One region of the Collinsella sp. AF18-8LB genome, then DNA from elsewhere that is predicted to be linked to it. Evidence: riboswitches for the same ligand, from Rfam matches in the RefSeq annotation. Region 1 holds a riboswitch; the other holds the start of a gene.
What was found. A riboswitch is a leader RNA that binds a small molecule or an ion and turns the genes downstream of it on or off. The one in region 1 is predicted to bind thiamine pyrophosphate.

Region 1 (15,038 bases):
GCGATCGGCCTGGGGGGCTTCGATGCCGGCGGCCTTTCCCGCCTCGATGCAACGCAGTAGCCAGGCCATGTTATTGCCGATGTTTCGCATGGTGGCGAGGCCCTCGGCGTCTTGGGTGGCCTCACCCGGCATGGCACCAAAGACGTTGTTCCAGTAGGTGGATGCTACCACGGGCATCTGGTTGATGGTGAAGTACTTGTTGAGCACGTCGAAGGTGGTCGACGTGCCGCCGCGGCGGGCAACGGCGACAGCGGCGCCCGGCTTGTGCGCAAAGGCCTTGCTGCCTGCATAGAATGCGCGGTCGAGTGCCGAGAGGATGCGTCCGCTGGGATGTGCGTAGTAGACGGGCGAGCCAAAGACAAAGCCGTCTGCCTGCTCGGCAGCGGCAATCAGCTCGTTGACCACATCGTCGTCAAAGGTGCAACGGCAATCGAGCTTGCCGCACTGGCCGCAACCGATGCAATCGCGAATAGGCTTGGCGCCCAGCTGAAACATCTCGGCCTCGATGCCCTCGGCGTTGAGCTGCTCGGCGACCTCGGCGAGTGCGCGGGCCGTGTTGCCGTTTGCCTTGGGGCTGCCATTGACCAAAAGAACCTTCATCACAAACTCCATCTGCTATCGGTGAATTCTGCTGAGAATTATCTCACGTTGTGTGCGACGGCGTTGGCACGGTGCAGGCGATGTTTATTTCGCAACGTTCTTAAGGGCGTTCATGCCCAAGGCCATCTAGGGGCATTGCGGTGCGGCATGGGGATACATCGGGAAACGTTCGATAAATGCTTATAAACACGTTTTTGACGGCATACGTTGACAGATATACTTGTTTAGTTCAAAAGCATGAGAACGGAGATGGTTGCATGGCACAGCCAGATACGACGCGCACGGTGGGGCTTGCGCTCGAGGGAGGCGGCTACCGCGGTATGTATACGGCGGGCGTGCTCGACGTATGGATGGAGCATGGCTTAACCTGCGACCATATGGTGGGCGTCTCGGCGGGCGCGGCGTTTGGCTACAACTTTAAATCGCGCCAGATTGGCCGCGCCATTCGCTACAACAAGGCCTATTGTGCCGACAAGCGCTATGCGAGCGTGACGAGCTGGCTACGAACCGGCGATATGTTCAATGCCGAGTTTGCCTATCACGAGGTGCCTATCGAGCGCGATCCTATCGATCTGGAGGCATATCGCGCCTGCCCCATGCGGTTTACGTGCGTATGCACCGATCTTAAGACGGGGCAGGCCGTCTACCATGACCTGCCCTATGGCGACGAGCGCGATATCGAGTGGATCCGGGCGTCGTCGGCGATTCCCGTGGCGACGCGTCCTGTTGCCATCGAGGGTCGTAAGTACTTGGATGGCGGTGTTGCCGATTCCATCCCCAGCGCTTGGCTGTTTGCGCAGGGCTATGACCGCAACGTGGTGGTGCTGACACAGCCGGCGGGCTTTGTGAAGCAGCCCAATAGCGTGATGCCTATTCTGCGTCGCGTGTATCGTCACTATTCGGAGTTTGTTGCGGCGCTTGAGCATCGACATGAGGTCTACAACGCCACGCTCGATGACCTGGCGCGTCGCGAAGCCGCTGGCGAGATCTTTGTGGTGCGGCCGAGCGAATCGGTGAAGGTGCCGTCGCTGTGCCGCGAGCCCGATGAGCTCGAGCGCATCTATCAGATCGGCCGTCGCGATGCGGAGGCGACGCTGCCGGCGCTGGAAGCGTATCTGGCGGGGTAGGGGCCACGGCGGAAAGCGCATCCCAGAATGGACGTCCAAACTGGGATGCGCTTTCCACTATTGAAGATATGGGGCTGCGGAGCAGCTGCTTGGCATGGGCCTATGCCTGCTGCCAGGTATCGACGAGCTCCTTGGCTGCGGCGTAGGGGTCGTCGGCACTGCAAACGGCGCTCACCACAAAGAAGCCATCGACGCCGGTGGTCTTGAGCTGCGGAAGATCGGCCGTTTTGACGCCGCCGCCCACCACGATGGGCACGGGGCTTGCCGCATGGAGGGCAGCCAGGTCCTCAAAGCTCTTGGTGATGATGGAGCCGTCGGCCGCACGTCCGCAGTCGCGCTTGGTTTCGGTCTCATGGAGCGGGCCGATGCCCAGGTAATCGACCAGGCTCATGTCGGCGGTCTTGACGTACTCGAGCATCTCCTCGCAGCGGGCCGAAAGGCCCACGATGGCATCTGGGCCCAAAAGTTTGCGGCAGACCTCGACGGGGATGTCGCTCTGGCCAACATGCACGCCGTCGACAGCGATGCCCTGTTCGCGTGCGGCGAGTACGCAGTCAAGACGGTCATCGATCAGCAGAGCGACCTGTCCGGTTTTGCCGGCCTGAGCGATGGCCTGCGCGGCATCGCCCGTCAGTGCGATAATCTCGCGGGCACTTGCCACCTTGGAGCGCACCTGGATGCAGGTAAAGCCGGCATCGAGCGCCTGGGTCACCACATCGCTTACGGGGCGTCCGAGGGTGTTTTCGGGGCCGAGTACCAGGTAGGCCGAGATATCAAGGTCGTCGCGGATGCTCATCGTGCTTCCTCCTGCTTTTTGATCTGCGCTTCCATGCGCTCGAGTTTGCCGGTCATGGTGTCGGTAAATCCGGGTCGAATATCGGCTTTGAGCACGACTTCGGTGCGGATGCCCTTGCTCGCCAACACAAAGGTTGCGTCGCGCACGACCTGCATGACCTCGTCCCAGTCGCCCTCGATTTCGGTGAACATCGAGGTGGTGCGGTTGGGAAGGCCGCTCTCGCGAATGACGCGTACGACCTCGGCGACTTCGGCAGATAGCTCGTCGCCGGTGCTGCACGGGGCGATGGCCACAGCGACGAGTGTGTTCATGCCGGCATTGGTTGCGGGCTTGGTCATGGCTTATGCCTCCTCGAGCTCGAGTTGGTTATCGGCAATGTCCTGGGCGGTTGCGCGGTAGAGCTCGTCGATAAAGGCGACTTTAAAGCTTGCCGGGGCATCGGCAACGGCGGCGGCACGCGTGCCGGCAACGTTGTAGACGGCGGTGCCGCAGATGGCCGCCGTAAACGGGTCGGTGGCGCAGGCGTACACGGCCAGCACGCCGCCCTGCGAACAGCCGCAGCCGGTGATCTTGGACATGAGTGGGCTGCCGCCGTGGGACTTGGCAACGGTCGTGCCGTCGGTAATCAGGTCGACTTCGCCCGAGACCACTACGGCGCCGCCGGTGTAGCGGGCGAGCGCCACGGCGGCATCACGGGCGGCGTCTACCGTGTCGGTGGTATCGACGCCACGCACGCGGCTCAGATCGGCCGCTTCGCCCTCAAGGCCCCACAGTCCGGCGAGCGCGATAATCTCGGAGGCATTGCCGCGCACGATGGCGGGCTTGCACTGCTTGAGTTCGTTTACCAGTTGGGTGCGCAGGCTGCCGATGCCCAGGCCCACCGGATCGAGCACCCAGGGCTTGCCGGCGTCGTGTGCCGCCTTGGCCGCGCGGGGAATCGTCTGCTCGTAGATGGGGAAGAGCGTGCCCATGTTCAGATAGATGGCGCCGCCGCCGGCAACGAGTGCCTCGCCCTCGTCGGGCAGATAGACCATGGCGGCCGAACCGCCCACGGCGAGCTGCGCGTTGGCGACAAAGTCAATCGTTACCGTGTTGGTGATGGAGCCGGCCATGGGATTGGTGGCACGAATCTCCTCCACAGCCTTGACCACGTTTTGCTTAAGCTGTTCCGAATCGATCACTGCACATGCCTCCTTGGCATAGAAAAGGGGCGCTGTGCATAGACAGCGCCCCTAAAAAGGCGGCATGCTCCCTACGCCAGCATTAACTGACAGGTTCAAAGGATTGGGCCCCATGCCCTCTCAGCCTTGTGGTTTGCACCGCCGGCACTCCCGCATCGAATCTGTTGTTCCCTATACTAGCGCATCGGTACAATGGTTAGGATGAAAACGACTGGGGGACCTTATGATCAAACTCGTGCTGACCGATATGGACGATACGCTGATTCCGGCCGGGCATGACGGCGCCAGCGACTATGCCATCGAGGGCATTCATGCCATGCAGGCGGCGGGTCTGCACTTTGGTCCGGTTTCGGGTCGCCAACCGTCTGCGATGGGCTGGATGTTTAAAAATCATTCCGAGTGTTTTTCGACCGGTGCATTCTGCAACGGCCAGGTCATGTTTGTCGATGGCGAAGTGGTCGCCTCGCGTGCGACCGATAACGATGCGCTTATGCGCTTGGCCGCCTATCTGGAAGAAGAAACCGACGATACCTATCTGAAGGTATACAGCTTGGGTGATGGCTTTTGGGATAACGATGCCTATTGCGTGACACGTGATGCCGAGCGTGTGCGCCGCGCTATGGAATCGGGCGGCAATGCGTGGCTCAAGGGCGAAGAGGCCCCGTGCCGCCCTGTCGTCGATGATGCGCCGGTGTTCAAGGCGAATATCTGGAGCGCCCGTTCGCGTGAGGAACTCGCGGAGCTACGCGAGCACGTTGCCGCCGAGGTGCCGGAGCTCTCGCTTGTGTTTCCCAACAACCGTGTGCGCCTGTTCGACATCCTTCCGGCTGGTTGGGACAAGGGCTGCGCTGCGCTGGAGCTGGCGCGCGCTTTGGGCCTAACGCCCGACGAGGTGGCCGTATTTGGCGATTCCGATAACGACCTGCCCATGATCGATGCCGTTCCCAACTCCGTTGCGGTCGCCAATGCCAACGAGGCCGTCACGGCTGCTGCACGCTGGCATATCGGCGCTGCGGCAGATGATGCGGTTGCCGCAGCGCTGCATCAGATTGCCGCCTGCGCCGCGACGGGTGAGATGCCGTCATTTATGCGTCAGATGAACGCGGCAGACTTCGGCATCGCGAACGTCTAGGGAGAAAGCCATGAAGCTTCAGCAGCTCAGGTACGTTGTAAAGGTTGCCGAATGTGGCAGCATCACCGAGGCCTCGCGTCGCCTCTATGTGTCGCAGCCTTCGATTACCGCGTCGATTCGCGATCTCGAAAACGAGATGGGCGTGCATATCTTTGAGCGCACCAACAAGGGCGTCATTGTGTCCGAGGAGGGCGAGACCTTCTTGGGCTATGCGCGCCAGGTGCTCGATCAGGCTGATCTGCTCGAGGGTAAGTACAAAGGAGCATCCGAGCAGGTGCCGCATTTTAGCGTGAGCTGCCAGCATTACTCCTTTGCCGTCAACGCGTTTGTCGATGTGATCCGTGAGTTCGATGCCGCGCGCTACGACTTTACCCTGCGCGAGGAGCAGACTCACGAGATTATCGAGGACGTCGCGCATATGAAAAGCGAACTGGGCATCCTATATCTGTCCGAGCACAACCGCGAGGTCATCGAGCGCATGCTGGCGGCCAACGAGCTCGTGTTCGAAGGGCTCTTCTGTGCCACGCCTCATATCTTCGTCTGTGCCGACCATCCGCTGGCGGACCGCTCCAGCGTGACGCTCGAGGATCTGGAAGACTACCCGTTCCTGTCCTACGAGCAGGGCAGCTACAACTCGTTTTACTATTCCGAGGAGCTGACCTCGACGTTTGAGCGTCGCAAGAATATCCGCGTGCGCGACCGCGCGACGTTGTTCAACCTGGTCATGGGTCTCAACGGCTACACGGTGTGTTCGGGCGTGATTAGCCACGAGCTCAACGGCCCCGGCATTATCTCGATTCCGCTCGACGTGGACGAGTACATGGAGATTGGCATTATCACGCGCAAGAACACGACGCTCACGCGCTACGGTCGGGCCTATATCGACGCGATTCGTCAGCATATCTAGGCTGCTGTGTTCCCCACGGTTCAAGTCCCTTTATGGCAGTCCAGAGTGACATAGGAAGCATCTATATCAAACTGTTATAAACGTATATTTTACGATGGCCATATGAACGCTCATACTCTGTCCCGGTAAAGCAACCAATGCAAAAGGGAGATATCTATGAGCACTTCGATTCAACCGAACGCACCGTTTCGCGCCGATATCGTCGGCAGCTTTCTTCGTCCGCAGGCCGTAAAGGACGCTCGTGCTGCCTATACGGCAGGCACGCTTGATGCCGAGGGGCTTAAGGCCGTCGAGGACGATGCCATCCGCGATTTGGTGGCAAGGCAAAAGGCCGCCGGCCTGCAGGTCATCACCGATGGCGAGTTTCGCCGCAGCTACTGGCACCTCGATTTTATGTGGGGGCTGAACGGCGTCGAGCGTCGCACCTCGCGTACAGGCTATATGTTCCACGATGAGGAGACTACCGCCGACACCGCCGTGGTAACCGGTCCCATTAGCGGCGAGAATCATCCGTTCGTCGAGCACTTCAAATTTGTCAAGGCGCTCGAGGGGGGGTCAGGTCGCGCGACAGACCATTCCGGCGCCGATCCAGACGTTCTCCGAAGTCACGCTCGACCGCTGCGATGGCCAGCAGGAGAGCCTGCGCGCCGTCTACAAGACCGACGAAGATCTCGCCGATGCCATCGCCGCAGCATACCGCACCGTTATTGCCGACCTGTATGCCGCAGGCTGCCGCAACATTCAATTTGATGACTGCACCTGGGGCATCTATTGCGATGCCGACTTTGTGTCCAAGACCGGTATGAGCCCGGTTGACCTGCAAAAGGTGAGCGAGCTGGGCGTGGCGCTCAACAACGCCGCAATCGAGGGCAAGCCCGATGACCTTGTCATTAACACGCACGTGTGCCGCGGCAACTACCACTCTACCTATGCTTTTGAGGGCGGCTATGGCCCCATCGCGCCGTACCTGTTCGCACACGAGAACGTCGATGCGTTCTATCTTGAGTTCGATACGCCGCGTGCCGGTGGCTTTGAGCCGCTCAAGTACGTTACCCCCGGCAAGAAGGTCGTGTTGGGCCTGGTGACCACCAAGGCGGCAGAGCTCGAGAACGAAGACGCCATCGTCGAGCGCATCCGCGAGGCGGTAAAGTACGTGCCGCTCGAGAACCTGTATCTGTCTCCGCAGTGTGGCTTTGCCAGCTGCGAGATTGGCAACAAGCTGACCGAGGACGAGCAGTGGGCAAAGATTGCGCTGGTCAAGCGTATTGTGGAGCGTGTCTGGAAATAACGATGCCGTTCGCAGGCGGCGGCGCGTGCGAGGCGCTGCGTATCGCGTACAATGGTTCGGATCGTATCGTTCGGGCAGGTTATCCGATATGCCCGATCGCCCTTCCATTCGAAAGGACATCAATGTCCCAGTTCTCGACGCCCGCCGTTAGCGATGCCATCTACGACGCATCGTCGCTCGGCCGCCCGCGCATGTTCCTGCTCGGTCTGCAGCACCTGTTTGCCATGTTTGGCGCCACGGTGCTGGTGCCCGTGCTCACCGGTCTCTCGGTGTCGGCAACGCTTTTGTTTGCCGGCTTGGGCACGCTGCTGTTCCACTTCCTATCGCGCGGTAAGGTGCCGGCATTTTTGGGCTCATCGTTTGCCTTTATTGCCGGTTATGCCGCAATTGCGCCCAACGGCGAGGCCGAGCTTTTGCCCTACGCCTGCCTGGGCGTTGCCTGCGCCGGTCTGCTCTATCCGGTGCTGGCAGCGCTGTTCCGCGCCTTTGGCGCCAAGCGCGTTATGCGCTTCTTTCCGCCGGTGGTGACCGGCCCCATCGTCATTTCCATCGGCCTGATCTTGGCAAGCTCTGCTATCGCCAACTGCCAGACCAATTGGCTTGTTGCCGTTGTCGCTGTGGCCGTCATCGTCATCTGCAATATTTGGGGCCGCGGCATGGTCAAGATCGTGCCGATCCTGTTGGGCGTCGTGGTGAGCTATACCGTTGCGGCTGCGTTGGGTGAGGTCGATTTTTCGGGCGTTGCCGCCGCTCCGTGGGTCGGTCTGCCCATCGTGTGGGACAACACCGTGTTTGCGCTCTTTGGCCCGCAGTTCGATAGCGGCCTTGCCACGACGGCCATCATTACCATTATGCCGCTGGCCTTTGCGACCATGATCGAGCATATCGGTGACATCTCGGCTATCGGCTCCACTTGCGAGCGTAACTACATCGCCGATCCTGGTCTGCATCGCACGCTGCTCGGTGACGGCCTTGCCACGATTCTGGCTTCGCTCTTTGGCGCTCCGGCCAACACCACCTATGGCGAGAACACCGGCGTGCTCGCCCTGACGCGCGTGTTCGACCCGCGCGTGATCCGCATTGCCGCGTGTTGCGCCATCGTGCTTTCGTTCTGCCCCAAGTTCGCTGCGGTCATCGCAGCCATGCCGGCATGCGTTATCGGCGGCGTGTCGCTCGTGCTCTACGGCATGATCAGCGCTGTGGGCGTCCGTAACCTCATCGAGAACCAGGTCGATTTCCAGAACAACCGCAACGTGCTGGTGGCGGCTCTGGTGCTTGTGCTTTCGCTCGGTATTGCGTACAGCACCGCCGGCGCCATCGTGCTGGAGCTGGGCGGCGTGACGATTTCGCTTTCCGGTCTTGCCGTGGGCTCGCTGGTGGGTATCGTGCTCAATGCGATTCTGCCCGGCAATGATTTTGAGTTCGATACTTCTGAGCTTGAGGAGGCTGTTAAGTAGCAGCTGCGTTCAGCTAAAACAAGATATGGTGCCCATGCGTATATGCGCGTGGGCACCATTTTTAATGCGTCAGTATCCAGTGGATGCCGCGCGCCATGCGCAGGTCAGTTTGGGCAAAGTGATTGCCGGGGTTGAGCTCCAGCGTTGTTGGAATGTCGCGCTCGATAAACAGCTCTTCCATCGCGCGCGTATCGTCGAGTACGTGCCGCATCATGCGGTTGGGCGTCTTGGTTTCCTTTTTACCGAGCGACAGATAGGCGGCGTCGGGCGTAGCTGTCATCGTGCGCTCGCGCGCGTAGTCGATAAAGCCGGGGAACCACAGCGACCCCGATGCACTCGCCGCGCGCTCAAAGACATCTGTTTGCCAAAGTGCCCACAATGCAAAAAGACCCGACAACGAGTAGCCGGCAACGCCGCGCCAGGAGGGCGGTTGCGGGAGCGATGATTCGGCCTGGGGGATTATCTGCTTCAACAACTCGTCAAGAAAACCAGCAGCCTGTCCGCCAAAGGGCTCGGCATCTCGTATAGTTCCGTCGCATGCCCAGGGGCTCAGCTCGCGATTCCAATCGAGCCCTCCAATGGCGACAAGGGCGAACGGCGGGCAGTCGAGCTCTCGGCAGCGCTTGTAGACTTCACTACCGTCGCCCATGGCAACGGGGAGGTAGATGACGGGCGCGCCTTCCACACACTCTGAATAAACGGTTATCTGCTTATGATGTGCTACCAAGGCAGGCTTCTCTCGGTGTTGTGATATTGACAGCCTCAATTGTCGCACGCTGGTACGGGGACAGACGCTAAAAGAAAGGCACGGAGCCGCTCGATGCGACTCCGCGCCTTGTTGTTTTGCGTTAGCAGACTATGCCGTTACGCCACGAAGAAGTAGACGAGGAAGGCAAGGGCTGCGATCCACATGAGCGGCTTGATCTTGGAGGCCTCGCCCTTAAAGAGCGCGACGACCACGTAGGCGATAAAGCCCAGGCCAATACCGGCAGAGATGGAGTAGGTGAAGGGCACGCCGGCGACAATCATGAACGCCGGGAAGCCCTGCGACACGTCGGACCAGTCGATCTCGGAGACCTCGCTCATCATGAGGTAGCCGACGTAGACCAGGGCGCCGCAGGTGGCGGCACTGGAAACGATGGAGACGACGGGGGAGAAGAACGCAGCGAGGATGAACAACACGCCGGTGGTGACGGAGGTGAGGCCCGTGCGGCCACCGTCGGCAGCGCCGGAGGTGGACTCGACGAAGGTGGTGATGGAGGAGACGCCCATAAAGCCACCGGCAGCGGCGGCCACGGAGTCAACGACCAGGATGGGGCGGATGTCCTCGACATTGCCGTCCTCGGTTAGGAACTCGCCCTGCTTGGCGACGGCCATCGCGGTGCCCATGGTGTCGAAGAAGTCACTCATGAGCAGCGAGAAGGCAACGACGAGCAGCATCGGGTCGGTCAGAACCTTCACGATGGCCATGTTGCCGTCGGTGGTGCTGGCAAACGGGGCGCCAAAGGTCGAGAAGTCGAGCGGGGCGATAAGGCCCTCGGGCGCATGGGTGACGCCCAGCGGGATACCGGCGATAACGGCGACGATGATGCCGATGAGCAGCGAGCCCGGCACGTTGCGGGAAGCCAGGGCAACCGTCACGACGATGGAGATGATGCCGACGATAAAGGTGGGGGAGGTGATGTCGCCCAGGCCGACAAGCGTACCGGCGCCAGCGGTGATGATGCCGGCATCGCACAGGCCGATCATGGCGATGAACATGCCCAGACCAACCGAGATGGCGTGGCGCAGGACCACGGGGATGGCGTCCATAATGGCCTCGCGCAGGCCGCAAAGGACGAGCAGCAAGATGACGACACCCTCGAGGAAGATAACGCTCATGGCCACGTGCCAGTCACCGCCGCACATGGTGGTGGTGATGCCCGCAATCATGGCGTTGATGCCCAGACCCGACGCGCAGGCGAGCGGGCGGTTGGCGAAGATGCCCATGCAGATGGTCATGATGCCGGCGCCCAGACAAGTGGCGCAGGCGAGCGCTCCCGCATCGATGCCGGCGCCCGAGAGCACCGCGGGGTTGACGGCGATGATGTAGGCCATCGCCAGGAATGTTGTCAGTCCAGCGCGAAGTTCGGTCCCGATTGTGGACTTGCGCTCACTGACGTGAAAAAGTTCGTCCATGCATACCCTTTCCTTGTTCGGCCCCGAGTTTAGGCCGATTGACACGAACTTCCTTACTATATCGCCTTTTTATAGTTAGTGTTCCTCGCATGTTGATGTTCGGCGCTTTGGGGGCAGACGTGCGGTATTTTTCGTATGAAAATGTGTAGGTACCGTATACTTAAGCGGTTACAACGAACTCTTTGGAGGAACGTATGATTAAAGAGCTCTGCCGCGACGAGGTCATCCTGTCCCAGCGCTGCGAGGTTGCGACTGTCGAGGACGAGTCGGTCGCACAGGACCTGATCGATACCATTAAGTCGCTCGAGGATGCCGGCTGCCTTGCCGCCAACCAGATTGGCGTCACCAAGAAGGTCTGCGTCTATCTGGACGATGCCGGCGAGCCCCACGTGCTCTACAACCCCCGTCTGGTGTTTGGCCTGGGCGCCAGCAAGATGGAGGAGAGCTGCCTGACGCACGACGAGATCACCAAGTCCACGCGCTACATCAAGTGCAAGGTTGCCTTTGACCAGATCGTCGACGGCAAGATGAAGGAGTGCCGCCGCGACTACGCGGGTTTTGAGGCACAGATGATCCAACACATGATTGATCACTGTCTTGGCAAGTTGGTCTAAGGGGACCAAAGCACCGCACCTTGCCGCTCAATCGTCGCTCGCGTACCTTAAGTACGCTTCGCTCCTCTTTCGTGGCAATCTGCGGCACTTTGACCCCTTAGACGACCTGCGGGGTTGACTTGGTTGGGTCTATCTTGCTTGTAAAGTCCGGGTATGACATTGTTGTCATGTCCGGTCTTTTTGTTTAGCGCTCCTTTGTTTGGTGACAATGAGCCTAGTAAGAACATTGAGCTAGGAGGCGCTATGTGCACGAGCATTCGATTTACCGATAATTCTGGCCACATGTATCTAGGCCGCAACCTCGACTGGAGCTTTGACTACGGCCAACAGGTTCGTGTGATGCCGCGCGGGTTTCACATTCCGTATTCGTTTATCGACGATGCGTCGGCGGCACATGCGGTAATCGGCATGTGCATCGATTACAAGAACTATCCCATGTTTTTCGACTGTGGTAACGATGCGGGTCTGGCTGTGGCGGGGCTTAACTTCCCCGGCTATGCCGAGTATGCCGAGGGCCCGGTTGATGGAAAGACCAATATCGCGGCCTATGAGTTTCCCCTGTGGGTGGCAGCGACGTTCTCGACGGTCGATGAGGTCGAGGCCGCGCTGCGCGACACGGTGATTGTCGCCAAATCTGCCGGAGAGGGGCTGGGCGTGTCGCTGCTCCATTGGATTATCGGCGACAGCCAGCGCAGCATCGTGGTCGAGATGATGGCTGACGGCCTGCATGTATACGACGATCCGGTCGACACCCTTGCCAACCAGCCGACCTTCCCGTGGCACATGGAAAACCTGCGCACCTATATCACAGCCACAAGCGATTTTCCGCAGACGGCGACATGGCGTGGCGCCGAGCTCAAACCCTATGGCGCGGGTGCCGGCATGCGCGGCATTCCCGGTGACTGCTATTCGCCGAGCCGTTTTGTAAAGGCGGCGTACCTCAATGCCAATTACCCGCAAAAGGAGAGCGAGGCCGAAAACGTCGTCCGCATGTTCCGCTCACTCGAGGGCGTGGTGATGATTGAGGGGGCCTCCAGGATGGGCGATGGCAAGTTCGAGAAGACTATCTACACCGGATGCTTTAGCGCGCGCACGGGCAATTATTACTATGCGATGTATGAGGATCCGTCGATTCGCTACGTGAGCCTGATGGATGCCGAGGGCGCGAGCCCCGATAGGCTCGTGGTTCCCGAGCCGCGTCGTTCGTAGCCGTTAGCTTTACTGCAATGCAAAGCGGCCCTGCGTCTCTCGTGAGGTGCAGGGCCGCTGTCGTTGATTTGTGACGTCGCTAGAAGTTGGCGTCGTTGAGTTGTTCGTTCTCAAGACCGTCGAGCTGTTGCTGTTCGGGCGTATCGGCGACACTCTCGAGCAGCTCGGTGGGATCGACGTTCATGTCCCTACCGGCCTCGTTGCCGTTGACCAAGTCGTCCGAGAAGATGTCGACTTCCATTTCCTCGGCCTCTTCGATCTGAACCTCGAGCGGCACCTGGGTGCGCACGAGCTTAACGGCCGGGCGCATGCGGGCAAACAGCGGCACGTACTCGATGATGATGGCCGAGTTCTCAAGACCGTACCAGCGTGCCGGGCTTCCGCAGGCGCGGCGGACGGCGTACTTGATGGCCATCACGCGGTGGTCGTTGCGGTTGATGTCCGTTTCGGGGGCGAGCATCTTGCGCAGCATGCAAAAACGGAAGTCGCCCACGTTGCCGCGCGTCTCATAGATGGAGTAGGTGTGGTGCTGCGGCGGCAGCTCGCCCGATGCCATCAGGTCGCCAACGATCTGGCGCAGGTAGGCATTAACGCGCTGGTTGACCTTAAAGCCCAGGTCCAGGCGCACGCGGAACAAAAAGTCCGTGCCAAAGGTCTCGACGGAATACTCGTGCGTATAGGGCTCATCGGTGACATGCACGTTAATGAACCAGTATGCCTTGGCGCGCTTGGGATGTTTGTCCAGGATGGAATAGAGCACGTCGCGGTCGAGTGTGAGCGGATCGGGGCTGTTGGTGAGGAACACCAGGTTGTCGGCGAGCACGGGATAGGTCTCGTCGTTGCGCAGGCGGTTGAGCTGATCGATGTACTTGGAGACCGGCAGCAGGATCGTCTGCGTGCGCTCGATGGCGGTGCCGCGGCGCCACACATACATAAGGCCAAACAGCAGCGAGGCCAGGAAGATCATCACATAGCCGCCGTCAAAGAACATGGTAAGGCACGAGGCGAAGAAGCACAGCTCAATGGCACCGAAGAGCAGGTTGAAGACGCAGGCACCCAGCTTGTGCTTGAGAATGCCGGCGATATAGCTCGTCAAAAGCGTCGTGGTCATGAGCATGGTCACGGTGATGGCGAGGCCATAGGCGCTTTCCATGCGCTCGGAGTTCTGGAACAGCAGCACGATAAAGATGCAGCCGACCCACATGATGTTGTTGACGAGCGGAATATAGAGCTGGCCCTTGGTGTCGCTGGGGTAGTGGATGCGCAGATGCGGCATAAGGTTGAGGCGCGTTGCCTCGGATACCAGCGAGAACGAGCCGGTGATGAGCGCCTGCGAGGCGATAATGGCCGCCACGGCCGAAAGCACGATGGCAAAGGGACGCAGGGGCTCGGGAAGCATCATATAGAACGGGTTGACGATATCCATCGCGAGCATCTGGGGGTTGGAGTTATTGGCGAGTAGCCAAGCGCCTTGACCCAGATAGTTGAGGATAAGGGCCGCCTTAACAAACGGCCAGGATGCATAGATGTTTGCTTTGCCCACGTGGCCCATGTCCGAGTAGAGCGCCTCGGCACCGGTTGTCGACAGGAAGACAAAGCCGAGCACCATGATGCCCGAATGGTTGATGGGCGAGAACAGGAACATGATGCCGCGAATGGGGTTGAGCGCGCGCAGGATGGACAGGTTTCCGAGCATGTTGAACAGGCCGGCGCCAGCCAAGAACAGGAACCACAGCGTCATGAGCGGGCCGAACAGCTTGCCGATTGACGAGGTGCCGGCGCGCTGCATGGCAAATAGGCCGCAGATAATGATGATGGTAATAATGATGACGTTGGTCTGGCCGTCACCCAAAAGCGCATGGCCCCACTCGATGGTGCGCAAGCCCTCGATGGCCGTGGTAACCGTGACGGCGGGGGGTGAGGATGCCGTCGGCGAGCAGCGCCGCGCCGCCGATCATGGCGGGTAGAATCAGCCATGGTGCCACCTTGCGTACGAGGCTGAATAGGGCGAAGATGCCGCCCTCGTTATGGTTATCGGCCTTCATGGCGATCAGCACGTACTTGACCGTGGTCACGAGTGTCATGGTCCAGATAACGAGTGAAAGCGCGCCCAGGATCATGTCCTCGCTGACGGTTCCGATGCCGCCGTTGTTGGCGACGATTGACTTCATGGTGTACATGGGGCTCGTGCCGATGTCGCCATAGACGACGCCGAGCGTTACGAGCAACATGCCAGCGGAGAGGGGGATGGCGCCATGCCCGCCCTGACTATGCTGGTCTTGGAGGCTTGCCTCCAACTTGTTGTGTGCCACGTGGACTCCCTTAGACATCCGGTTATCTGTCCTGAGCAGATAACTTTTATGCCGTCTTTATACATACAAGAGCAGTTTGGCACATCGGGTATTTTTAGACAATAATCCCCAGCTGGGGATTATTTATGTACGCAGGTAGCATTTCAAAACAGGGGCTTTTAAGCGCGTACTGTCTGGGCGATACCGGCCTTGGCGCTTGCGCGCTTGCCAGCGAGTTCGCAAAAAATCGCGCCGCCG
Region 2 (15,038 bases), on a different contig from region 1:
CGAGCGCGAGAATCACGGTGACGGCAAGGACTGGGTTCGACACAAGTTGGCCGAGGAAGGTTGAGAACGTTACGTCCATATATGGGCTTTCTCGAAGTTTGCAGAAACGTTACAAAAACATGATAAATCGTATCACCTCCTGCGGGTTTCTTTACCGAGTTCTGATGGGAGAAGTGAATTTTTGGGTACTAAAATTGAATATTAGCCCTGTTGACCTCCGGTGTTCTTTTTGCTAACACGTCGTGCGGACGTGCGCATGCGGTCCGACACGCCAAAACCACAGCCTGTTCGCTTTACAATATGCAAACATGCGTTCGATAATAGGGGCATGGAATATCGACAGACAGATGGCAAAACTCGGCGCGTGCACAAGCAGTATGTGGACGTCGTGGCTCGCATCCTCGCGGGCGGACAAGTCGTGCCGGTCACCGTCTGCTGGGTTGACGGTCGCTGCTTTACGATTGACGAGATTGTCTCGACCACTGGGTTTGGCCTGACGGTTCACGGCATTCGTACGGCAACCTATAAGGTTCGTTTTGGCGGTCATGCGACCGAGTTGTATCTGGAGGACCAGGCGCGCGAACGGCCGGACGGCTTGCAGACCCACGTGATGCGTTGGTGGGTCTGGGCGTTTGACTGCACGCTCGAGGGTGGGCGCCGCAGGTAAAACGTGTGGCATTTGGGTACAATGGCAGAAATCTTGTCGCTTAAGGCGCTGCTGTCGCGGCGCTATCTGAAAGGACGAAAGCATGAATGATATCCAGGGCTATCAGAACGGCCCCATCGAGACCGGTGCAAGCCGTGCCAAGGAGATGTCGCCGCGTGCGTACAACCTTGTCATGTCCGCCCTGATCTTTTTGGGCTTTTGCGCCATGGGTGCCGGCGCCTACTTTACGAGCACCATGGCGTTTGCCCGCATGATGATGAGTGGCGCCGCTTTGCCGCTGGTCTTTGGCTCGTTTATTTTGACCATCGTCGGCATTGTCATGATGTCGGCTGCCGCGGGCAAGCAGTCTGTGGGCCTGTCGCTCACGGGTTACGTGATCTTTGCGAGCACCTTTGGCCTGACCGCGTCGTTTGGCCTTGCCAACTACGACCTGCCCACCATCAACACCGCCTTTATCGCCACCGCCGCCATTACCTTTGTCTTTGGCGCGCTGGGCGTGACCTTCCCCAAGTTCTTCCAGCGTGTGTATGGCATCGGATTTGGTATTCTGCTTGCCACGATCCTGGTCGAGATCGTGCTGATGTTTATGGGCGTTTCGCAAACCATCACCGACCTGATCGTGATTGTGGTGTTCGCCGGCTTTATTGGCTACGACACCTATGTGGCCACGACGGTGCCGCCCACGCTTCCCAATGCGGTGCTCATGGCGTCCAACCTGTTCGTGGATATCATCAACGTGTTCCTGCGCATCCTGAATATCCTTGGTCGTCGCGACTAGCGGCGAGTTGCAGCGGTGCTTGCCGCGCGCGTAAATCAATGCGAAAGTCGGTCCTTCGGGGCCGTCTTTTTTGTACGTGGCGGGGTATCATGGATGGGAAAAAGCCGATAACGGCAGCGACAGGAAAGGTGACCACTTATGGCAGACGTCGACAACAGGAACCGTAACCGCAGGACCGGCCGCGCAGGGCAGCCCAACCCCAAGCGCGAGGCCCGTGTCAAGGCCGCCGAGCGTCACGTGGCAACTGTGTCCGAGGCGTGTGCCAAGGATATCGAGCGCTCGCTTGCCGGCGTGCGCGAATTCGACGGTATGCCTGCCGGTTTTGTCGCGGCGATGAAGGCCAAGGCCCAGGCGGCTGCCGAGGAGCAGGTTGCTGGGGTTGTGGAGGCTGACGCTGCCGAGGTCGAGGCCACCGAGGTCGCGCCCGTCGAGACCGAGGTCACGGACGAGTCTGCGTCTGCCGAGGAGCCCGCAGAGACCGAGCCCGTGCCTGCCGAGGAGCCCGCTCCGACCCTGCCCGAGGTCACCGTGCTTGATGCCTCCGCCACGCAGGCCATTCTGGACAACGGCCGTGGCTATGCGCAGTTCTGCGACATGGCCGTGCTTGCCTTTGCCTCGTTTACCAATCCGGGCGGCGGTTACATCCAGGGCTATCTGGGCCAGGAGGCCGCGCTCTGTGCCGATTCGTATCTGTACAATGTCCTCGATAAGCAGCGTAAGTGGTACGGCGAGAACCGTCGCCGCAATATCAACTGCGAGCTGTACCGCAACCGCGCGCTGGTGGTGCCCGCGGTGCGCTTCGACCGCAACCATGTGCATGCGTATGCCGACGTGATCGTTGCCGCCGCGCCCAACGTTAAGCGCGCCCGCCAGGAGTATCGCGTGAGCGACGATGCTCTGCTGGATGCCCTGCGCGACCGTATCCGCTTTGTACTCGCCATCTGCGACGAGTTGGGTCGCGAGAAGCTCGTGCTGGGCGCATGGGGCTGCGACAACAACGGCTTTGACGCCGAGGCCGTGGCTGAGCTCTTCCGCAAGGAGCTCGCATCGGGCGACTTCAAGGTCAAGCAGGTCTTCTTTGCTGTGCCCTCTACGCGCTGGGACGAGGACTTCGCCAAGTTCGAGCACGTGTTGGCAAACTTCCCCGAGCGCAACGAGGAGTCCTATGCCCAGGTTGCCGCCCGCGCTGCGGCCGCCCGTGCCGCCGAGCAGGCTCGGGCCGCTGCCGAGGACGATGAGGATGACGACGACTGGCGCAAATACTTGTAAACTGTGCGCGTGATGCGACATGCCGAGCCGACGGGGGCTGCTCCCGTCGGCTTTTTATTGAGTGGGGAGCTTACGATGAAAAACGTTCTATGCTTTGGCGACAGCAACACCTATGGTTACGATCCGGCTGGTATGCGCGACGGCACCGCGGTGCGCTATGCGCAGGATGTGCGCTGGTGCGGCGTGGCGCAGCGTGACCTGGGCGAGGGCTGGCATGTGATCGAGGAGGGGCTCAACGGCCGCACGACGGTGCGCGACGATATGTGCCACCTGGACACTAACCTCAACGGCATTCGCGCGCTTCCGATGCTGCTCGAGGCCCATAAGCCGCTGGACGCCATTGTGATCATGCTGGGCACCAACGACTGCAAGACGGTCTTTAACGTGACGGCTTCCGATATAGCCCGTGGCGCCATGGCGCTGATTCGCGCCGTCCGCGCGTTTTCGTGGACCGACGCTGCGCCTTGTCCGCGCATTCTGCTGATGGCTCCCATCAAGATCAAGCCGCAAATCGCCGATGTGTATATGACCGATTTTGACGAGCATTCCGTCGAGGCCTCGGAGCATTTTGCCGAGTACTACGCGCACGTAGCCGAGCAGCTTGGCTGCGACTTTTTGAATGCCGCCGACTTTGCCGAGCCGGGCGATATCGACTATCTGCATATGATGCCCGAAAGCCACGAGAGCTTGGGACATGCCGTGGCAGCCAAGCTCCAAGAGATGCTCGGTGAGTAGCGCAGCCCCAAACCACCACAAAGGGGACAGGCACTTTTGTGGTGGTTTTGCCCGGGTAAACGAGCGGCTTGGCTGCCACATGGGCATGGATGAGCTCATTGACCTGTTTGCCGAGGGGGATGAGCTTGTCTCAAATACCGCTTTTGAGGAGCTGGAGCTCGCCTATGACGTGGCGAACGGTGCGACCTTTGACGGCATCGTGTTCCGCTCCTGCGTATTCGATGGCGTCGACTGGAGTGGTTCGACGTTTCGTGACGTCGTATTTCGCGGTTGTCGCTTTATCCGCTGCAATATGGAAGGCTGCTGGCTCAACCGATGCGACTTTGTTGATTGCTCGGCGCCGGGGCTCAACTTGGTCAAGGCGCGCCTGTCGAACGTTTCGTTTGCATCATGCGACCTGAGCTACGCGAACCTTTCGGAGGGACGCATTGGCCCCATCACGGCGTGCGATGTGCGCCTGACCGAGGCGGCGCTCCAGGGGGCCAAGTTGGGGCAGCTGCGCCTGGATAGCTGCGACCTGACGCGAGTTGATGTGTTCAAGACACCGCTATGTGGTGTTGATGTATCGCGCTGCACGTTTGAGGCTCCCGTTGTTTCGGGTGACTACCGTGAGTTGCGTGGCCTGACAGTCAATGCCGAACAAGCGCTCGCACTTTCGGGCTTGCTCGGCATCCAACTCGCAGACGATTAAGTGTTAAAAGAAAAACCACCACAAAGGTGCCTGTCCCCTTTGTGGTGGTTTTGCTGCAGGGCTAGTAATTCCACATGTGGTTGACGGGGCCGGAACCTTTGCCCATGTCAAAGCCGGCGGCGAGGGCGCCCGTTAGGTAGGCCTTGCCGGCGTTGACGGCGTCGGCAAGATCCATGCCCTGGGCCAGCGCGCAGGCGATAGCGGACGAGAGCGTGCAGCCGGTGCCATGCGTGTTGCCGGTCTCGATGCGCTTGTGACGGAACCATGTGGTGAGCGGATCGCCCAGGTGGTTGCCCTCGTCATCGAGCGGCGCGGGCTCCGCCAGCACGTCGTTGGCCTCGTTGACAAGATGTCCGCCTTTAACCAAAGACGCGCATCCAAAGCGGCGGGTGAGGAGCATGGCGGCATTTTGCTGCGTGCGCTCGGAATCGACCTCGTAGTCGAGCAGTGCCATGGCCTCGGGGATATTGGGTGTGATGACGGTCGCCAACGGGAACAGGCGACGCGTGAGCGCCTCGGCCGCGTCCTCGGCAATGAGTCGAGCGCCCGAGGTGGCTACCATGACGGGGTCCACGACCACGTTCGTTGCGTTCCAGGCGCTCAAGCGGTCGGCGATGACTTCGATAATCTCGACAGAAGAAACCATGCCGATCTTGACGGCGCTCGGGCGGATGTCGTCAAAGACGGCGTCGATCTGCGCGGCGACGATATCTGGCGAGATATTCTGCACGGCGGTGATGCCCAGGGTGTTTTGTGCCGTGATGGCGGTTATGGCCGTCTCGGCATACAGACGGTGCGCCGTAATGGTCTTGATGTCGGCCTGAATGCCGGCGCCACCGCTGGAATCGGATCCTGCGATGGACAGGACGGCAGGTACCTTGCTGCGATCCATGTTCGCTCCCTTGTTCGGTCGGAATCAAATGGGTCTTTAAGCTAGCATTATAAAGATGCCCGGGCCGACTCTATGTCGAACCCGGGCGGGCGGTGCAATCTTTACGCAAATGCAAGAAAATGTTCACACGTCAACAACGGTCGACGTCGCGGTGCTTCCAAAAGCAATCGTGGCGACGAGTTAGTCCTCCATGCCGAGGTCGATCGTCGTGCCTTCGAACACCTTGTTGACAGTGCGAACGGCGCACATCTTGCCGCACATGGTGCAGGTGCCCTCGGTGGCGGCGGGGGATTCCTCGTAGCGCTTCTTGCCGGTGACCGGGTCGAGGGCGCACTTCCACATGGCGTCCCAGTCGAGCTTGCGGCGTGCCTGACCCATCCTGTCGTCCATGTCACGGGCGTGCGGTACCTTCTTGGCGATGTCGGCGGCGTGTGCGGCAATCTTGGTGGCCATGAGGCCATCGAGCACATCCTGAGCGTTGGGCAGGCACAGGTGCTCGGCCGGCGTCACGTAGCACAAAAAGTCGGCACCCGAGCTCGCGGAGATGGCGCCACCAATGGCGGCGGTGATGTGGTCGTAGCCCACGCCGATATCGGTCACCAGCGGCCCCAGCACATAGAACGGGGCGTTGTGGCACAGGCGCTTCTGCAGCTTCATGTTGGCGGCGATCTCGTCGAGCGCCATGTGACCCGGACCCTCGACCATGACCTGGACGCCGGCGGCCCAGGCGCGCTTGCACAGCTTGCCCAGCTCGATCATCTCGGCGGTCTCGGTTGCGTCGTTGGAGTCGTAGAGACAGCCCGGGCGGCAGGAGTCGCCGAGCGAAATCGTCACGTCGTACTCGTGGCAGATCTCGAGCACCTCGTCGTAGAACTCGTAGAAGGGGTTCTCGTTACCGGTGACCTCCATCCAACCAAACAGCAGCGAGCCGCCGCGGCTGACGATGTTCATGAGGCGGCCAGTCTCCTTAAAGGTCTTGATGACCGACTTGTTGATGCCGCAGTGGATGGTCATAAAGTCCACGCCGTCCTCGGCATGCGCGCGCACGACCTCGAGCAGATCGTCCTTGGTCAGCTTGACCAGCGGCTTTTCCATGTAGCCGATGGCATCGTACATGGGGACGGTGCCCACCATGAGCGGTGTCTCGTCGATGAGCTGCTGGCGGAACTGGCGCGTCTTGCCCGAGTTGGAGAGGTCCATGATGGCGTCGGCGCCAAAGTCCTCGGCGATCTTGACCTTCTTCCACTCCTCGGCGGCATCGGCCTTATCGCCCGAGATGCCCAGGTTGACGTTGACCTTGGTGGACAGGCCCTCACCGACGCCAAAGGCGCGCAAGCCTTTTTTGATATGCACGATGTTGGCGGGGATGGCGATGCGGCCGTCGGCCACGCGCTCGCGGATGTACTCGGGGTCGCGATGCTCGCGCTCGGCGACTTCTTTCATCTGCGGCGTGATTTGCCCGGCGCGGGCGAAGTCGATTTGCGTGACGAGCTTGGGCTCGGTCTGTGTGCTCATTGGCACGGCTCCCTTCGTTGGCATTACCCATATCAGGTTTGCGGGTCAGGGCGGGCGCGCCCAATCTCAGCCTGCCGTCTTGTCCTGCAAGCTCCCCGTTATGTCATGGGCTCAAGTATAGCCTGAATGGGTACGATTGGGCCAACGAGCGTGCTTGCGGGGAGGCGAACATGGAAGACAAGCATCTATATCGAGAGACGCAATGGGATGTATCGGCCGAGGAAAGCCGTGCGCACCATGGCCTTGTCGCGATTGGTTTTGCGGTGCTTGCCGTGCTGGTGATTGCCTTTTGTATCTGGACGTTTGGTGGTCGCGGCGGCGCTGCATGGGAGTTCGAGGCTGATGATAGCCTACCGATTATGACGGTGAGGAGTGCTGGCGGTAATGCCAATACGCTCGCCGTTCCGGGCGACTATTGGTATCCGTACGATGGATTTGTCCAGCTGCAGCTGAGCGGTGGTTCCATTCCTGGTGAAGAGATCGAGCGCGTGACCTTCGATGCGGCGCTTAAGACGCTGTTGGTCGAGCTCAAAGATCAAGGGGATGTGCCCACGACGATGGATATCGCGCTGACGGAATGGCGCCTGGAGCCCCCGTCGGGCGTCAAAGTGTCCGAGGTGGAGCACGTCAAGATTACCTATCAGGACGGCTCGACAAATGAAATTGCCAAAGCCGACGGCTTGGCGGAATAGACGCCGTGCCTAGGTAGCACATTCAAAGTAGCGGTGGTCCTACAAGGCCTGTTCGTTCAGGAAGACCAAAGTGTTTTTATTTGAAAGTTCGGGAAAGTGACGATAACCAACGTCGAACGCGGTGAGCCCGCTTACATCCTCGAGCTTGTTTTCTGCCATCCACCGCACCATGGAGCCGCGCGCCTTTTTGCTGGCGGTCGACCGTTGGATGGGCTTCCCGTTGCGGATACCCTCGCCAAAGAGGCATGTGACGGCCGTGGCGTCGCCCGCGAGGTGGGGCAGAACGGCTTTGGCATACTCTACGCTGGCGAGGTTGACGATCGTGGTGTTTGAGTCCGCCGGGGCGATAGCCCGCGCGAGCTTGTCGCTCCAAAACGCGTAGAGGTCTCGGGCATCGTCAACGGCGAGCTTCGCGCCCATCTCCAGCCGATACGGTTCGACGGCATGAAAGGGACGAACGCACCCGTAGAGGCCGGAGAGGATCCATAGATGGTCTTGTAGCCATGCGAGCTGCGCGGAATCCATCACCTCGGGCGCCATGCTCTGGTATTGAATGCCGTGATAGGACATGACGGCAGGGGAGAGGTGACGGGCGAGTTCGGGATTGTCGAGATTGCCGTTTTTCAGGATGGGCCCGAACTCATGCAGGGTGTTGAGGCAAGGCCCCAGCAGTTTGTCACTCACGTTCCATAGCGCTTGCAGGCCGCCGCTGCCTTCATTTCGTTCGATATCTAGCAGTGCGCGGTGGAGGCGAGCCGTCTCGTGCGCAAAAGGTGGAATGCCCAGGACTTCAAAAGCATCTTGGGCCGCGCGCATCTGCTTGGCGGGCGAAATGATGACCTGCAGCATGGACTCTCCTCTGCCAAAAGGAAGTTGCGGTGGAATACGGTCTGTTTGGGCCGTTTATGGGCCAGTTTAGTCCGTATTTCACCGCAACTGATGAAGGGCTGGTTAGGCGCGCTCGATGAAGGCCTTGTAGCCGCGATAGGCCTCGTAGATATCGGCCTTGTTGGCGACCTCCCACAGGGCGTGCATGGACAGGACGGCAACGCCGGAGTCGATGACGTTCATGCCATACTCGGCCATGATGTAGGCGATGGTGCCGCCGCCGCCCGCGTTGACGCGGCCGAGCTCGCAGGTCTGGAAGTCCACGCCGGCCTCGTCCATGATGTCGCGGATGAGGGCCACATACTCGGCGTCGGCATCGTTGGAGCCGCCCTTGCCGCGGCTGCCCGTGTACTTGTTAAAGCACAGGCCGCGACCCATAAAAGCTGCATTCTTAGTCTCGAACTTACCGGCATAGCCCGGGTCAAAGCCGGCGGACACGTCAGAGGAGAGCATGCGGCTGCGGGCGAGTGCGCGGCGCAGGGCCAGCGGGCTGCTCTCGCCGGCGAGCGTCATGATCTCGGCGACGGTGTTCTCGAAGAAGCGGCTCGTCATGCCGGTGGCGCCCACGGAGCCGATCTCCTCCTTGTCGACGATGAGCGTGATGCTCGTGCGCTCGACGTCTGCCACGTTGATCTGAGCGAGCATGGAGGGGTAGGCGCAGACGCGGTCATCGTGGCCATAGCCCAAAATCATGGAGCGATCGAGACCCATGTCGCGGGCGGGGCCGGCGGGCACGACCTCGATCTCGGCGGAGAGGAAGTCCTCCTCCTCGACGTCGTACTGCTCCTTGAGGATATCCAGGAACATCTGCTTGACGGGCTCCTTGGGGGCGTCCTTGTCGTCCTCGTCAAACTTGACGGGGCGGCCGCCCACGATCACGTCGAGGATCTCGGCGTCGACGGCGTCCTTGGCGGGCTTGGCCATCTGCTCGCTCGAGAGGTGGATCAGCAGGTCGGAGATGGTAAAGACCGGGTCGTCGGCCTTGTCACCGATGTTGATGTCGACGGTGGTGCCGTCCTTTTTGCAGATGACGCCCACAAGCGCGAGCGGGGAGGCCACCCAGTGGTAGCTCTTGACGCCGCCGTAGTAGTGCGTGTCGAGGTAGGCCATGTCGCCGGCCTCGAAGGCGGGATTCTGCTTGAGGTCCAGGCGCGGCGAGTCCACGTGGGCGCCCAGGATGTTAAAGCCCTGCTCGAGCGGGGCGGTGCCAAGGTTGACGAGCATAAGGTCCTTGCCGTGGTTGGCGGCGTACACCTTGTCGCCTGCCTTGAGCTCGCGGCCCTCGGCGATCGCGGTCTCCAGGTCGACGTAGCCCGCCTCCTCGGCCATCTTGATGCCGGCCTTGACACACAGGCGCTCGGTCTTGTTCTCACTCAAAAACTTCTTATAGCCGCGGCAAAGCTCCTCGAGCTCCTCGATTTGCTGTGGCGTGTACTTTTTCCATGCGCAGGGACGCTCCATGACGCAGGCTCCTTTCGGATCGATCGTGCTGGTTAATGTACCGCGAGCCATCGTATCACGCGCGGGCGCGCGGTGGTGGGGGAGCTTGATGTGCGGTGGCCGCGAGGCGGGGAGCGTGTAAACTGGTGGGAGCAAATCGTGCCCAGCCCAAAGCGAGGTATTCAATATGTCTGACAAGCACCGCACCTTTGCCGTTATCGACGGCAACTCGCTCATGCACCGCGCCTTCCACGCCGTGCCGCCCACCATGAACGCGCCGGACGGTCGCCCCACCAACGCCATCTTTGGCTTTTTAAACATGTTTCTCAAGATGATCGACGCCTTTAACCCCGACGGTGTGGTCGTGGCGTTTGATAAGGGCAAGCCGCGCGTGCGCATGGAGATGCTGCCGCAGTATAAGGCGCAGCGCCCGCCCATGGACCCCGACCTGCACGCGCAGTTCCCCATGATTAAGGAGCTGCTCGCTGCGCTCAACGTGCCGATTTTGCAGTCCGAGGGCTGGGAAGGCGACGATATCCTGGGCACCATGGCGCGCCTGGGCGAGGAAGCCGGCTGCGACATGCTGCTGGTGACCGGCGACCGCGACATGTATCAGCTCGTGACCGAGCACGTCAACGTGGTCTCGACCCGCAAAGGCCTGTCCGACGTGGCGATTATGACGCCCGAGAGCGTGGACGACCTGTATCACGGCATTACACCGGCGCTCGTGCCCGATTTTTACGGCCTGAAGGGCGATACTTCCGACAACATTCCCGGCGTGCCGGGCATCGGCCCCAAAAAGGCGAGCGCGCTCATCGCGCAGTACGGCAGTTTGGACGAGGTCATCGCACATGCCGACGAGGTCAAGGGCAAGATGGGCGAGAACCTGCGCGCGCATATCGACGACGCGCTGCTGAGCCGCAAGGTCGCAACCATTCGTACCGACGCGCCTGTCGAGCTCGACTTTGATGCGACGTCCTTCCCGGCGTTTTCTGCCGACGAGGTGTCCGCTGCGCTGGGCACGCTCGGCATTACGGCCATGCAGAACCGTTTTTTGGCGCTGATTGGCGGCGAGGGCGGGGCTGCGGCCGCTGCCAGCACGTTCGAGATACCTGCTGTTTTGCGTGCCGCCGCCGGCGATGCCGAGGCGCTTGCTGCTGCCGCCGCCGAGGTCGCTCGCGCGATTGATGCGGGCGAGTGGATTGCCGCTGTGGTGGACGATGACAAGGAGGAGGGCGCGCTTTTTGGCCTAACGCGTACACTGTGGCTGGCGACGTCCAAGGGGCTGTTTGCGCTCGAGGAGGACGACGGCGCTACGCCTGCCGAGGTCGATGGCTTTAACGTTGCCCATGGCGTGATCGCCGGTGTGCTCGCGCGCCTGTTTATGGAAGGCCGTGTGGCGAGCCCGGATATGAAGGCGCTGCTGCATGAGCTTTCGCCCATCGATTCTTCTGAGTCCGAGCTCATGGATCCGCTGGCCGTTGACTCCACGCGCATCTTCGATACCGTGGTCGCCGCCTACCTGCTGGATTCCGACCGCTCCGAGTTTGATGAGGCGTATCTGGCCGATACCTATCTGCAGATGGCGCTGCCTGCGGCGCGCGGTGCGGAGGGTGCTGGCGAGGACGCTCCTGCGCCTGCCGCCCGCACTGCGGCCCTGACGCTGGCGCTCGTGGCGCCGCTGCGCGACCGCATGGCCCGCGAGAACGCCGCCAACGTGTTCGATGGCATCGAGATGCCGCTCGTGCCGGTGCTTGCCAAGATGGAGCGCGCGGGCATGCTCGTGGACCCCGATCGTCTGCATAGTCTGTCCGAGGGCTTGGAGACCCAGATTGCCGAGGTCGAGCGGAGCATTCGCGACCTGGCCGGTGACGAGACCTTTAACATCGGCAGTCCCATGCAGCTCTCGCACGTGCTGTTTGACGTGATGGGCCTTCCGACCAAGGGCCTTAAAAAGACCAAGCGCGGCTATTATTCGACCAACGCCAAGGTACTGAGCGACCTTGCCCGTGACCACGAAATCGTGCGTCTGATCTTGGACTGGCGTGAGAAGTCCAAGATCAAGTCCACCTATCTGGACACACTGGGCCCGCTGCGTCGCGGTGACGGTCGCGTGCACACTACGTACAACCAAACCATCACGGCGACGGGTCGTCTTTCCTCGAGTGACCCGAACTTGCAGAACATCCCGACGCGCTCGGAGCTGGGCCGTACCGTCAAGACGGCGTTTTCGGCAGGCGAGGGAAGCGTCTTTTTGGCGGTGGACTACTCGCAGATCGAGCTGCGTCTGTTGGCGCATCTCTCGGGTGACGAGCACCTGGTGCGTGCCTTTAACGAGGGCGAGGACTTCCATGCCGAGACAGCCGCGCGCGTGTTTGGCGTACCGGTGTCCGAGGTAACGCCCGATTTGCGCAGCCGCGCCAAGGCCGTGAACTTTGGCATCGTGTACGGTCAGCAGGCCTACGGCCTGTCGCAGTCGCTGCATATCTCGATGGCCGAGGCACGCGACATGATCGACCGCTACTACGAGGCATATCCGGGCGTGCGCACGTTCCTCGACAACGTGGTGGCACGTGCCAAGCAGACGGGCTACGCCGAGACCATGTACGGCCGCCGTCGCCATATTCCGGAGCTCAAGGCCAAAAATCCGCAGCTCCGCGGTTTTGGCGAGCGCACGGCCATGAACCACCCCATGCAGGGAACCGCGGCCGACATCATCAAGATCGCGATGACCCGCGTAAGCCGCCGCCTGGAAGAAGAGGGCTTTGCCGCCCACATGATTCTGCAGGTACACGACGAACTGGACTTTGAGTGCCCCGTCGACGAAGTCGAGCGCCTCACCGCCATGGTCCGCGACGTCATGGAGCACGTAGTAGACCTCCGCGTACCCCTCATTGCCGAAGCCAGCACCGGCATAACCTGGGCCGACGCCAAATAGGAAAGCACTCCGTAAGGCAAGCTCGCCCAAGACGCAAGCCCCCACATACTTAAGATTTGGGACAAACACTACTGATTAATTTGTCCCACAGTAACCAAAACAGAGGGGAGCTCCTTCCAACAAGGGGCTCCCCTCTGCTCAAATCATTTCAGCTAAGTATCTAGACACTCAAGACGCCATCTCGGCGGCAAGTAAGTAAACCTAGGACCTGGCCGGGCGAGGCGGGTAAGTTTTTCGTAGATTCCGCACGAGCCGGAAAGCACTTAATGTGCTTTCCGAGCGAGCCCAGGACCTGACCGAACGAAAACTTACCCGCCTCGCCCGGCCAGGTCCGACGAGCAACGTTAACGAGCCGCCAAGATGGCATCGATGAGCGTCAGTACGCCCCCGTCGTTGTTGCTCGGAATGCGCCACTTAGCATGCGCGTTCATATGCTCCTCGGCGTTGTCCACGATATAGCTATGCCCGACGCGCTCCAACATGGGGATGTCGTTGTAGGTATCGCCCACGGCGGCGGCATCGGCGATATCGATGCCGAGTTGCTCGCACAGGTGCGCGACGCCCGAACCCTTGTCGACGCCCAGGTTCATAAAGTCGATCCACTCGCGGCCGGCATTGGTGACGTAGAGCTGGTCCGAGAACGCGGGGTTATAGTCCTCGCGAAATGCGGGCTCGGCATCGTAGGCGGGGAAGAAGATCGAGATCTTGTTGGAGTCGACGTCGAGGCCCTCAAAGGTATCGACGTAGTTGATCGTGTTGTAGTAAACGCTGAGCTCGTCGTGGTATTGGTGGTCGCGAGCAAGCACGTAAAACTCGTCGAAGCAGCACAGGACGGGGACAGCGCGCGGATCCTCCGAGGCGCGGCTCAAGACCTGCTGATACAGCGCCACATCGATAGTGCTCTTATAGATATAGTTGCCGCGGTAGATCACGCAGGCTCCGTTATCGGGGCAGAAAGCAAGGCGGTTTTTGATGCCCTCGAACATCTCCTCGAGCTTGGGGGCAGGACGTCCGCTGGCGGGGCAGAACACGATGCCAGCCTCGGCGAGCTTTTCCAGGCGCTCATCGAGGCCCTGGGGCAGTACGCGCTCGTCGGTCAGCAATGTCTTGTCCATATCGACGGCAAGGATCTTGATGTTGCCGATAGCGGCGTCCGATTCGTAAGTTTGCATAAAAGCGCCTTTCCGTTTCTAAATTGTTTCGGGCGGAATAACCCTCCGGTTGGTAATCGAGCGTATTTTCGCAGGAACGAAGCCTGTTTGCATCACGATTCACAAAGTAATGAAAAAACTTTTCAGAAATTTGAATTTGTCGCTTGTACTGCGGGCACTTTAGCGTAATATAGCGACCATCGAAAACGGAGACGGAAAAACAACCGCTTACCGAGGAAAAGGTACCGTTTGCGATATTTGAATTGCGCCCGGCGATATGTGAAAGGAGAGGCAGATGCAGTTCGTAAAGATCATCACCACTGCAGACAATGCCATCCGACGCCAGCGCGCAATTTCCCGACGACGATAACAATCGTCTCTGTCCGCATGGGGCGAATTGCCTCAACAGAGTCATTTTGAGGTCGTTGGGTTTTAGCACGATATTGCTGCATGTTTCTAGGGCATGTATGTGCTGATTTTTGCTTTTTAACCTGATATTGCACGGTATTTGACCTTGAAATGACTTGCAACTGACCGATGTTCTAACTAGCTACCAAGGGCGAAAGGAAACAGCCATGAGCAAGGAAAAAGTCGTTCTCGCATATTCTGGTGGCCTTGATACATCCGTATGTGTCAAGTGGCTCCAAGACGAGAAGAATCTCGATGTCGTTTGCGTCTGCGGCAACGTGGGCCAGGAGGAGACCGGCCTGGACGCCAAGAAGCAGAAGGCACTCGACCTGGGCGTTCTCGATTGCCAGGTGCTCGACCTGCGCGACGAATTCTCCGATGAGTTCCTGACTAAGGCCATCGCCGCCAACTCCATGTATGAGAACAAGTACCCGCTGCTCTCCGCCCTGTCTCGTCCGCTGCTCGCCAAGAAGCTCGTCGAGGTCGCTCACGAGTTTGGTGCGACCTACGTCGCCCACGGCTGCACCGGCAAGGGTAACGACCAGGTTCGTTTTGAGGCTGCCGTCAAGGCCCTCGATCCCGAGCTTAAGGTTATCGCTCCGGTTCGTGAGTGGGATCTGAAGTGCCGCCCCGACGAGGTCGCCTATGCCCACGCCCACAACGTGCCTGTTCCCGAGGGTGCCAACGACAACCCCTACTCCATCGACGACAACCTGTGGGGTCGTGCCATTGAGTGCGGTCACCTGGAGGACCCCTGGAACGAGCCGCTCGACGACGCTTGGGTTATGACCAAGAACCCCGAGGACACGCCGGACACCCCGACCTACACCGAGATTGAGTTTGAGGCCGGCAAGCCCGTCGCCGTCGACGGCAAGAAGATGAAGCTCTCCGAGATCGTCATCGCCCTCAACAAGATTTCGGGCGACAACGGCTTTGGCCGTCTCGACCTGGTCGAGGACCGTCTGGTGGGCCTC

Region 2: another riboswitch for thiamine pyrophosphate. It lies ahead of thiC (phosphomethylpyrimidine synthase ThiC); the one in region 1 lies ahead of thiM (hydroxyethylthiazole kinase).

What each region holds. Positions count from the first base shown of each region.
Region 1 is NZ_QRWU01000002.1:207,538-222,575, forward strand. It holds gene DWX25_RS04595 (flavodoxin family protein) at 1-600, opposite strand, end outside; gene DWX25_RS04600 (patatin family protein) at 858-1,727, shown strand; gene DWX25_RS04605 (thiamine phosphate synthase) at 1,828-2,523, opposite strand; gene DWX25_RS04610 (thiamine-binding protein) at 2,520-2,861, opposite strand; gene thiM (hydroxyethylthiazole kinase) at 2,865-3,704, opposite strand; TPP riboswitch at 3,756-3,866, opposite strand; gene DWX25_RS04620 (HAD-IIB family hydrolase) at 3,928-4,836, shown strand; gene DWX25_RS04625 (LysR family transcriptional regulator) at 4,847-5,743, shown strand; partial or broken gene DWX25_RS09655 (5-methyltetrahydropteroyltriglutamate--homocysteine methyltransferase) at 5,900-6,190, shown strand; gene DWX25_RS04630 (hypothetical protein) at 6,276-7,031, shown strand; gene DWX25_RS04635 (uracil-xanthine permease family protein) at 7,154-8,488, shown strand; gene DWX25_RS04640 (alpha/beta hydrolase) at 8,550-9,215, opposite strand; gene DWX25_RS04645 (NCS2 family permease) at 9,353-10,666, opposite strand; gene DWX25_RS04650 (peptide deformylase) at 10,861-11,280, shown strand; gene bsh (choloylglycine hydrolase) at 11,524-12,489, shown strand; partial or broken gene DWX25_RS04660 (KUP/HAK/KT family potassium transporter) at 12,569-14,819, opposite strand; gene DWX25_RS04665 (DMT family transporter) at 14,960-15,038, opposite strand, start outside.
Region 2 is NZ_QRWU01000003.1:127,976-143,013, reverse strand. It holds gene DWX25_RS05355 (inorganic phosphate transporter) at 1-79, opposite strand, end outside; gene DWX25_RS05350 (hypothetical protein) at 329-667, shown strand; gene DWX25_RS05345 (Bax inhibitor-1 family protein) at 750-1,445, shown strand; gene DWX25_RS05340 (TIGR02452 family protein) at 1,584-2,714, shown strand; gene DWX25_RS05335 (SGNH/GDSL hydrolase family protein) at 2,790-3,449, shown strand; gene DWX25_RS05330 (pentapeptide repeat-containing protein) at 3,535-4,140, shown strand; gene thiD (bifunctional hydroxymethylpyrimidine kinase/phosphomethylpyrimidine kinase) at 4,202-5,032, opposite strand; gene thiC (phosphomethylpyrimidine synthase ThiC) at 5,213-6,547, opposite strand; TPP riboswitch at 6,539-6,655, opposite strand; gene DWX25_RS05315 (hypothetical protein) at 6,718-7,239, shown strand; gene DWX25_RS05310 (YaaA family protein) at 7,279-8,088, opposite strand; gene DWX25_RS05305 (aminopeptidase) at 8,191-9,588, opposite strand; gene polA (DNA polymerase I) at 9,755-12,505, shown strand; gene DWX25_RS05295 (Cof-type HAD-IIB family hydrolase) at 12,850-13,677, opposite strand; gene DWX25_RS05290 (argininosuccinate synthase) at 14,232-15,038, shown strand, end outside.